Regions from separate parts of the Shewanella sp. Actino-trap-3 genome, predicted to be linked through region 1. Evidence: predicted binding sites of a transcription regulator. Region 1 holds the regulator's gene; each other region holds the start of a gene.

Region 1 (2,211 bases):
GAAGATCAACTACGTCCGTCCATCGCTAATGTGGCGCAATACATTTACGAACTCACGGATCAGTATGCAGACAGTGCTTTTAATGGCTTTGTGGGTATTGGGGCCAATTTTTGGGATACTTTTTATCCAGAAGCTCGTCCAGCATTATTGAAACCTTTTCCTGCAATGAATGACGGTAATCGTGATGCTCCCGCGATGGAATATGATCTGTTTGTTCATATCCGTTGCGATCGTTATGATATTTTGCATCTTGTTGCTAATGAAATTAATCAAATGTTTGAGGATTTGGTTGAGTTAGTCGATGAAGAGCGCGGTTTTCGATTTATGGACAGTCGTGATTTAACCGGCTTTGTTGATGGTACTGAAAACCCTAAAGGGCGCCATCGTCAACAAGTTGCGCTCGTCGGTGATGAAGATCAAGACTTTGTATCTGGTAGTTATCTACATGTACAAAAATACATGCATAACTTAAGTAAATGGCATCGTTTACCACTTAAAAAACAAGAAGATATTTTTGGTCGAACCAAAGTTGATGATATTGAGTACGAGTCAGAAGATAAGCCATTAACCAGCCATACGAAACGAGTCAATTTAAAGGACCCACAGGGTAACGCATTAGAGATTTTACGCCAAAGCATGCCATATGGTTCGATTAGAGAACAAGGGCTAATGTTTCTTTCTGTATGCCGTACACCTGATAATTTCGAAAAAATGCTCCGCAGTATGGTGCACGGTGATGGTCATGGAAATCATGATCATTTAATGTCGTTTACTAAAGCGTTGACTGGGTCGTCATTTTTTGTACCATCACTGGATTTTTTAACTCAATTTGATGATGTGTAAACGCCGATTCTAGGCAATAAAAAAGCAATGCCATGGCATTGCTTTTTTATTGGAACAGTTTTTTTATTCACTATAGTTGAATAAGGATCTAACCGTTTCGAGAGTATCATCAATAGTTTTTATGCTTGCTGGGCAAATAAAAATAGTATCATCGCCGGCAATGGTACCTAATATGCCTTCTGGTTTGCCTATTGAATCGAGCAAACGTGCAATTAATTGCGCTGCACCTGGGCTGGTTCTTACCACAATCATGGCTTGGTTATGGTCAACATCCAGTACTAAATTCTTAACTGGACTACCCGCAGTCGGAACGCCTAGCTCGGCAGGGAGGCAATACACCATCTCTTGCTTAGCATTTCGAGTTCGCACAGCACCAAACTTGCTGAGCATGCGAGAGACCTTAGATTGATTAATATTACCGAATCCTTCGGCTTGAAGCGCAATAACAATCTCGCTTTGGCTTCCAAAACGTTCTTCTTTCAGAATCGCCTTAAAAGTTCGAACGAGCTCATCCTGATTTCTTGTCGCTGGCATAGTGATAATTCATCTTATAGTTGTTATTCAAAAAACTAGCACATTTTGAATATATTGGCTTGTTAAGTCAAGAAAGAATCAGATTTATTGAATAAAAATTCATTTTGCAGTGGAACTTTAAGCTGACACTTGGGTGAGTAATAAGTCTACCGACTTAAGTGAATAATTCACAGTATTGAGGTTATAAACCATAAATTAATATGGTGCTGTATTTAAAGAGGCTTTATCTGAAGATTCTTTATATAACGATCGTGGCGATGATTGTTTTGTTAGTACCAATAGCGTATCACCCTTTTCAGACAGCAGATTGAGTTTGCCTTTTGAGAAATCAATCTGTTGTACCTGTGCAATAGCGTGCATTAAATCCGCTTCTTGGGCCATTAAACTATCCACACAAGCTTTCATAGTTGATCCCGATGGTGCCATTTGGAGTCGATTTCCTTGTTGATCGTAATGACCAAAAAATTGATTACAGCTGTTATTGCCGCTTAACTCACCATTTTGGGCAAAAACTAATTTTGCTGGGCTATTATTGATGGTAGGAGTGTCAAGGACGACTTCTACATGCCAAGTACCAATTAATTGTTCATTTGAGACAATTTGAGTGTGGTTTTGACAAGCACTCAGGCCTAAAAATATAACGGTGGCGCCAAGAATATGCTTTATCATGCGAAGAGAGTTCCAAATACGAAAAAATTGCCGTTATTCTACTACTTGAAGGTGATTAAGAGCGTAAATAATTGTAATTTTTCGAATTAATGAACATTATTTAACGTATTAAAGAGTCTAAAATGATCAAAATACTCAAAGTGTTGCATATCGTTGGTTTAATCA
Region 2 (2,211 bases), 2.1 Mb from region 1:
AATTTATGCGCGTGTAGCTCAGCTGGATAGAGTACCTGGCTACGAACCAGGCGGTCGGAGGTTCGACTCCTCCCACGCGCACCATATATTGCGGAGAGGTGGCCGAGTGGCCGAAGGCGCTCCCCTGCTAAGGGAGTATGGGCTTTAAATCCCATCGAGGGTTCGAATCCCTCCCTCTCCGCCATTCATTAAGTAAAGTGAGTATTGTTAAAGTGCTGACTATAGCAATATTTATGAATGGCATCTTGTACTGATTTTGCGCGTGTAGCTCAGCTGGATAGAGTACCTGGCTACGAACCAGGCGGTCGGAGGTTCGACTCCTCCCACGCGCACCATAATAAAAAAGCCCTGCATTAATGTGGGGCTTTTTTTTTGTTAATTTTAACAGCCTTTTCTCATTTAACCATAACCTCTTTATCAAATTAAAGGTGATATTTACATCTTTATTCACTTGTTATCCATATCATAACTAATCATTTATTTTATCAAGGTGTTAAATCAACAAAGTATAAGTATACTTATGATTGAATTATGGTTTTATCAATTTAAAGGTGTTATTGCTAATTCTATTGCAGATTTAGTATTTTTTTGACTTATTTATTGAATTTTATTTAGTCGACATTATTGAATGTTACTTATTTGGTAAGACCAATTTACAAAAAGATAGCATTTTTGTTATAAATTGTTTATATTTCGTGGCAGAATTTGGGTTTACAGCCTCAGTTTGCTGTTTTTACCATGAAATATAACGTCATTGAATAAGCGTAGAGCTTGAATATTTATGCTTTCCTAAATAGTTTAAGTTTTTTATGTTGTCGTTAAGCGGCTGTTGTCTTGGTGCAAGTTTGTGACTTTGCACCGTGACCGCGCATTGGGGACGGTACATAATAGTCAACGCAATTTTTTGATGTTTAACAGACAAAGTGAGAATACATGACATCGATATCAGAGCAGTTATCCGATGCACTAGGCATCATGGTAATGGGCATGGGCTTAGTGTTTATTTTTTTGAGCATCTTAATCATCGCTATTGGCATTATTGCCAAGCTTTTTCCTGCACCAGAAGCGACAGCGACAGCTACACCAGTGCCAGCAACACCTTGTGCACCGGGACATACCGGCTTAGATCCTAAGCTGATTGCCGCAATTACCTCAGCGATACATCAATACCGCGCAAAATAAATTTGGAGTCATTATGATCAAGCCATTAGCATTAACCGATGTCGCTCTGCGTGACGCACACCAATCATTACTGGCAACCCGTTTACGTATCGACGATATGCTACCCATCGCGCCGCTATTAGACAAAGTGGGTTTTTGGTCACTCGAGTCATGGGGCGGCGCTACATTTGATTCATGCATTCGTTATTTAGGCGAAGATCCATGGGATCGTATTCGCGAATTGAAAAAAGCCATGCCTAATACACCACAGCAAATGCTGCTTCGAGGCCAAAATCTATTAGGTTATCGCCATTATGCCGATGATGTCGTCACTCGTTTTGTCGAACGGGCGCATGCTAATGGCGTAGATGTTTTTCGTATTTTTGATGCCATGAATGATGTACGTAATTTAGAAACGGCAGTTAAAGCAGTTAAAAATGTCGGTGGTCATGCCCAAGGGACTATTTCTTTTACCACAAGTCCTGTTCATACCATTGATACATGGGTTGATATGGCCAAGCGTCTTGAGGATATGGGCGCCGATTCATTATGCATTAAGGATATGGCCGGTTTACTTAAGCCTATGCAAGCCTATGAGCTTATCAGTCGTTTAAAGTCGCAAACCGACTTAATGATATCTATGCATTGTCATGCGACGACTGGCCTCAGTACTGCGACCTATCAGAAAGCGATTGAAGCGGGCGTAGACGTATTGGATACCGCTATTTCATCGATGAGCCAAACCTATGGTCACAGCGCGACAGAAACATTAGTGGCCATGGTTGAGGATACTGACAGAGCAACCGGTTACGATATGGTGCTGCTCGAAGAGATCGCCGCTTACTTTCGTGAGGTGCGTAAAAAATATGTGCGTTTTGAAGGTACGTTAAAAGGGATAGATTCACGAATTTTACGTGCTCAAGTGCCTGGCGGCATGTTAACCAACATGGAAAGTCAGCTTAAAGAGCAGGGCGCAGCAGACAAAATGGATGCGGTGCTGGACGAAATCCCACGGGTGCGCGAGGACTTAGGTTTTCCTCCGTTGGTAAC
Region 3 (2,211 bases), 340 kb from region 1:
ATCTCTGGGTTTGATTGCCATGCTGGTGGAATAAGTAAACGCATAGCTCGGTATAAATCCATCCCTCCTGATAACAGCATTTCGAGCATATTATCTAAAGAAGAGGAGTCTGAACCGGTTTCGTTAACAAAGGGTGCCGCTTGTTGTAAATCGGGCAATAAAGGCGAATTAAACTTATAGGCACGCGCTCTAGCCCATTGACGATTACCGGTAATGGTATTGATTTCACCGTTATGGGCAAGATATCGAAACGGTTGGGCTAATGGCCACTTGGGATGTGTGTTGGTTGAAAAGCGCTGGTGAAATAAACAAATGGCACTTTTCAAACGTATGTCTGCTAAGTCTGTGTAAAATGACGGCAGATCGGCTGGCATCATTAACCCTTTATAGACAATCACTTGCCCAGAAAGACTGGCAACGTAAAAGTCTTCATCATCAGTGATTTGCTGTTCAAGTCGGCGACGCGCCATGTACAAGCGACGTTCAAGATCTTTTTCCCGCCAGCCAACTGGCGCGTTGATCAATACTTGATAAATCTGTGGCAAGCTTTCCCGACCAATCTCCCCCAAAACATCAGGATTAATCGGAACTTTACGCCAACCAGCGACACTTAACGTTTCTCGTTGTAGTTCTTTTTCTAAGATAAGTTTGGCTTCATCAGCGCGTTGTTTATCTTGGCTGAGAAATAGCATACCCACGGCAAACTTTCGGCTCAAATGCCAATCATTTTCTGCCGCAATAGCTTTAAAAAAACCTGTAGGCATTTGCATTAATAGACCACAGCCATCACCTGTGCGTCCGTCCGCTGCAATACCACCACGATGCTTCATTCGATCGAGACCATGAATCGCAGTACGCACAATGCGGTGACTCGCGTCACCATCCATTTGTGCAATTAAACCAAATCCGCAATTGTCACGCTCAAAACTGGGATGATACAAGCTCATACAAAAACCCCCTAAACCTCTACTAGATACGACTCGGGGTAAATTCAAAGAATATCCATAGATATGCACCCGAACCATTCAAAATAAACTGAGATTGAATAAAGGTCAAACCAAAAAAATGCAACAAACTGAAATATAATTACTCATAAAACGTAATACCCTACCAACCTTACGTTAACGTAAACTGTGATATATCACCTATAACCTTATGAATAAAAAGAATTTTAGAAAATGATAAAATGATCAGCTACTTTTTTGCAACAACAACAAAGAATTGTTTTTGAAACAAAAAGAGTGAATTTTATTTCAAACACAGTCTTTGAGTAAAAAATTATTCTAAATGACTAAATATTCATATCGAGTGTTTTGTAAGTTGATTAAATGGTGCTAACTGTTTTTAGCGTTAGCGCACAAGTTTACTGCCAGCGCCAATAGATAAACTATTTTATTGATTTAGCACCAAGACAGGTGTGTATCGGTTGACTAAACTGGCGAACTTTATAGTAATGTTGAGAGTAAATTTTGGGTTTAGATGACTACGTTAATACATTTGGTTTACATTGCAAGCAACGTTATGGTCAACGCATAAAAAAATTAACTATAGATGCCCAATTTACTTGTCCTAATCGAGATGGCACCTTAGGTGTAGGCGGTTGTACTTTTTGTAATGTGGCTTCATTTAGCGGCGAACAAGACAGTGCTCAACCCATTGCGGTGCAATTATCCGAAGGAAAAATACGTGCCCAGTCAGCCAAAAAAAGTGTGGTTCCCACTGAAGTAGCCCCAGCGTCGACAGCAAAATACATTGCTTATTTTCAGGCCTATACCAGCACTTACGATGAGTACAAAGTACTCAAACAAAAATATGATCAAGCCGTTGAAGATACCGATATTGTCGGGCTTCATATTGGCACTCGTCCTGACTGTGTGCCTAATGAAGTACTTGATTTATTGGTTGAGTATCAACAACGAGGCATCGAGGTGTGGCTGGAGCTTGGTTTACAAACGGCCAATAATCAGACCTTAAAGCGGATTAATCGTGGCCATCAATTATGCCAATACCGTCAAACAGTTAAAAAGGCTCGTGCTAGAGGGATTAAAGTGTGCACCCATCTGATACTAGGCCTCCCAGGAGAAACTTCCGTGGACTACTTTAATAGCTTACAAACCGTATTAGGGATAGGTGTTGATGGGCTAAAACTGCACCCACTACATATTGTAGAAGGCAGTATTATGGCAAAACAATGGCGTTATAATCCCATGC
Region 4 (2,211 bases), 1.0 Mb from region 1:
ATAAACTGCTCGATTTCCATTTCAAGTTGCTCACGAGAGCGGCGCACCAAAATACCTTGTTCTTCCAAAGGCCGAATAAGATTTAAAATACCGCCGATATCGCTAATGGTTGCCCGGCGTAAACGTTCGGCGCTTTGGGTAACAATTTGAGTACCAATACCTTCGCGTGAAAATAATTCTTGTAATAATGCGCCATCTTCTAAATAGCTCACCAAATGACAACGTGGCACGCCTCGGCGACACGCTTCAACGCTGGCTTTTAAGAAAGCCATCGTCCCCACAGAAGCATGCGTATCTGTAGACATCGTCTTAAGCATTTCTTCAACTTCGTCTGGCATCAGTTCAGCAATCACGTCGCCATTTTCATCCAAAATGCCGTGACTATTACTAAAACCAATAATCTTATCAGCCTTTAGCTTTATCGCGACTTGGGTCGCGACTTCTTCTGCCGTAAGGTTAAAACTTTCACCGGTAACTGAAGCCGCAATCGGTCCCATCAAGACTATGCCATTATTGTCTAATTGACGACGAAGACCCAACGCATCAATACGGCGAACCTTACCACTCAAACAGAAATCAACACCGTCTTCGATGCCTAACGGTTGCGCAATCACAAAATTGCCACTAACAAGGTTAATTTGGGCATTTTGCATTGGCGTGTTGCCTAAACACATCGACAACCTTGCGGTGATATCAAATTGAGTCGCTCCCGCAACCTGTTTGATAATTTTAAGGGTTTCATCATCAGTAATGCGTATACCATTGTGATAGGCGGGTTCAATTCCAGCAGCCTTCAACCCCTCATCAATCTGTGGCCTGGCCCCGTAAACTAATACCACCTCTATTCCAAGTGAGTGCAACATAGCCACATCATTTAAAATACCGCGAAACTGCGGATGTGCTAAAGCCTCGCCACCGAGCATGACGACAAAAGTTTTACCTCTATGTGCATTAACATAAGGAGCAGAATGACGAAATCCATCAACCAGTTCAGTGGTTCTCACAGGCAAATTCACCTCAGGATAAGTTTGATATTCATTAATAGTTATGACAAAGAACGTCACATGATTTTTTATTACGTTAAAAGGAATGGTATTGCATTTTAATTCACTTTTAAAGCATTTTATTTCACTTTTAATAAAATATAGTGTCTCACTTTAGTGTGAAAAAATCATGACAGCCAAAAAGTTAACTCATTTTAGCCGCTAATAGCCCTTTACGCATTTTTTATATCGATTGGGTTACATTTTTACATCAAAATATTAACGAAATAGCAGGTTACCAATGTTGAGGACCCAATCAAAATAGAATGATTTTATGATGAGCACATTAGATCAACGCTGTAAATTAGCACAACTTGGGATAATAAACGCTTATCAAACATTTTTGTGGCCAGTCTAAGGTGTTATTCAGTATAGACTATTTTTAAACGGCCATAAAAAAAGCCCCTATTAAGGGGCTTTTTTAAGAATCAAAAATCAATTACTTGATTTTAGCTTCTTTGTACATAACGTGCTGACGAATGACTGGATCAAATTTCTTGATTTCCATTTTTTCAGGCATGTTACGCTTGTTCTTTTCAGTAGTGTAGAAGTGACCAGTTTTAGCACTAGATACTAATTTGATCTTCTCACGATTACCTTTAGATTTAGCCATTTTCTATTATACCTTCTCGCCACTGGCACGAAGTTCAGCAACAACTACTTCAATACCTTTTTTGTCGATAATACGAATACCTTTAGTAGATACACGTAATTGCACGAAACGCTTTTCTTCTTCTAACCAAAAACGATGGTTTTGTAGGTTAGGTAAAAAACGACGACGAGTCGAATTTTTTGCGTGCGAACGGTTGTTACCAACCATTGGCTTCTTGCCAGTTACTTGGCATACTCTTGACATGTCAATCTTCTCCAAAACAATTTTTTAACGCTCGAGCATTAATGTGCCTCGTATGGCCGTCGCCCGAGGCACAAAGAGGGCGCATTTTATACACGATTGACCATATAAGATCAAGCAGTGTTTATACTATCCACCCTCGCTCAGCAAAGGAGACTATCTCCTGATCACCTACAACCATATGATCTAACAAAGAAACATCTATGGTTGCCAATGCATTTTTTATTCGCTCAGTTATTCGCCGATCAGCCTGACTTGGCTCTGCGATGCCAGACGGGTGATTGTGACACACTATTACTGCCGCTGCTTTTTTCT

What was found. Region 1 encodes ArgR, which controls arginine synthesis, uptake and breakdown. Its sites were predicted from a motif close to ANTGAATANNTATTCANT; they were not measured.
Region 2: CXF80_RS08375 (OadG family transporter subunit) is a predicted target of ArgR. The motif match lies at 771-788, and genes of this name have one in related genera.
Region 3: gltB (glutamate synthase large subunit) is a predicted target of ArgR. The motif match lies at 1,000-1,017, and genes of this name have one in related genera.
Region 4: argA (amino-acid N-acetyltransferase) is a predicted target of ArgR. The motif match lies at 1,095-1,112, and genes of this name have one in related genera.

Annotation. Positions count from the first base shown of each region.
Region 1 is NZ_PJCE01000001.1:4,081,800-4,084,010, forward strand. It holds gene CXF80_RS17760 (Dyp-type peroxidase) at 1-843, shown strand, start outside; gene argR (transcriptional regulator ArgR) at 907-1,377, opposite strand; gene CXF80_RS17770 (META domain-containing protein) at 1,573-2,046, opposite strand; gene CXF80_RS17775 (hypothetical protein) at 2,169-2,211, shown strand, end outside.
Region 2 is NZ_PJCE01000001.1:1,968,510-1,970,720, reverse strand. It holds tRNA gene CXF80_RS08390 (tRNA-Arg) at 8-84, shown strand; tRNA gene CXF80_RS08385 (tRNA-Ser) at 93-184, shown strand; tRNA gene CXF80_RS08380 (tRNA-Arg) at 259-335, shown strand; gene CXF80_RS08375 (OadG family transporter subunit) at 934-1,182, shown strand; gene oadA (sodium-extruding oxaloacetate decarboxylase subunit alpha) at 1,196-2,211, shown strand, end outside.
Region 3 is NZ_PJCE01000001.1:4,424,302-4,426,512, forward strand. It holds gene gltB (glutamate synthase large subunit) at 1-947, opposite strand, end outside; gene CXF80_RS19380 (TIGR01212 family radical SAM protein) at 1,470-2,211, shown strand, end outside.
Region 4 is NZ_PJCE01000001.1:3,047,198-3,049,408, forward strand. It holds gene argA (amino-acid N-acetyltransferase) at 1-1,004, opposite strand, end outside; gene rpmG (50S ribosomal protein L33) at 1,483-1,656, opposite strand; gene rpmB (50S ribosomal protein L28) at 1,663-1,899, opposite strand; gene radC (RadC family protein) at 2,021-2,211, opposite strand, start outside.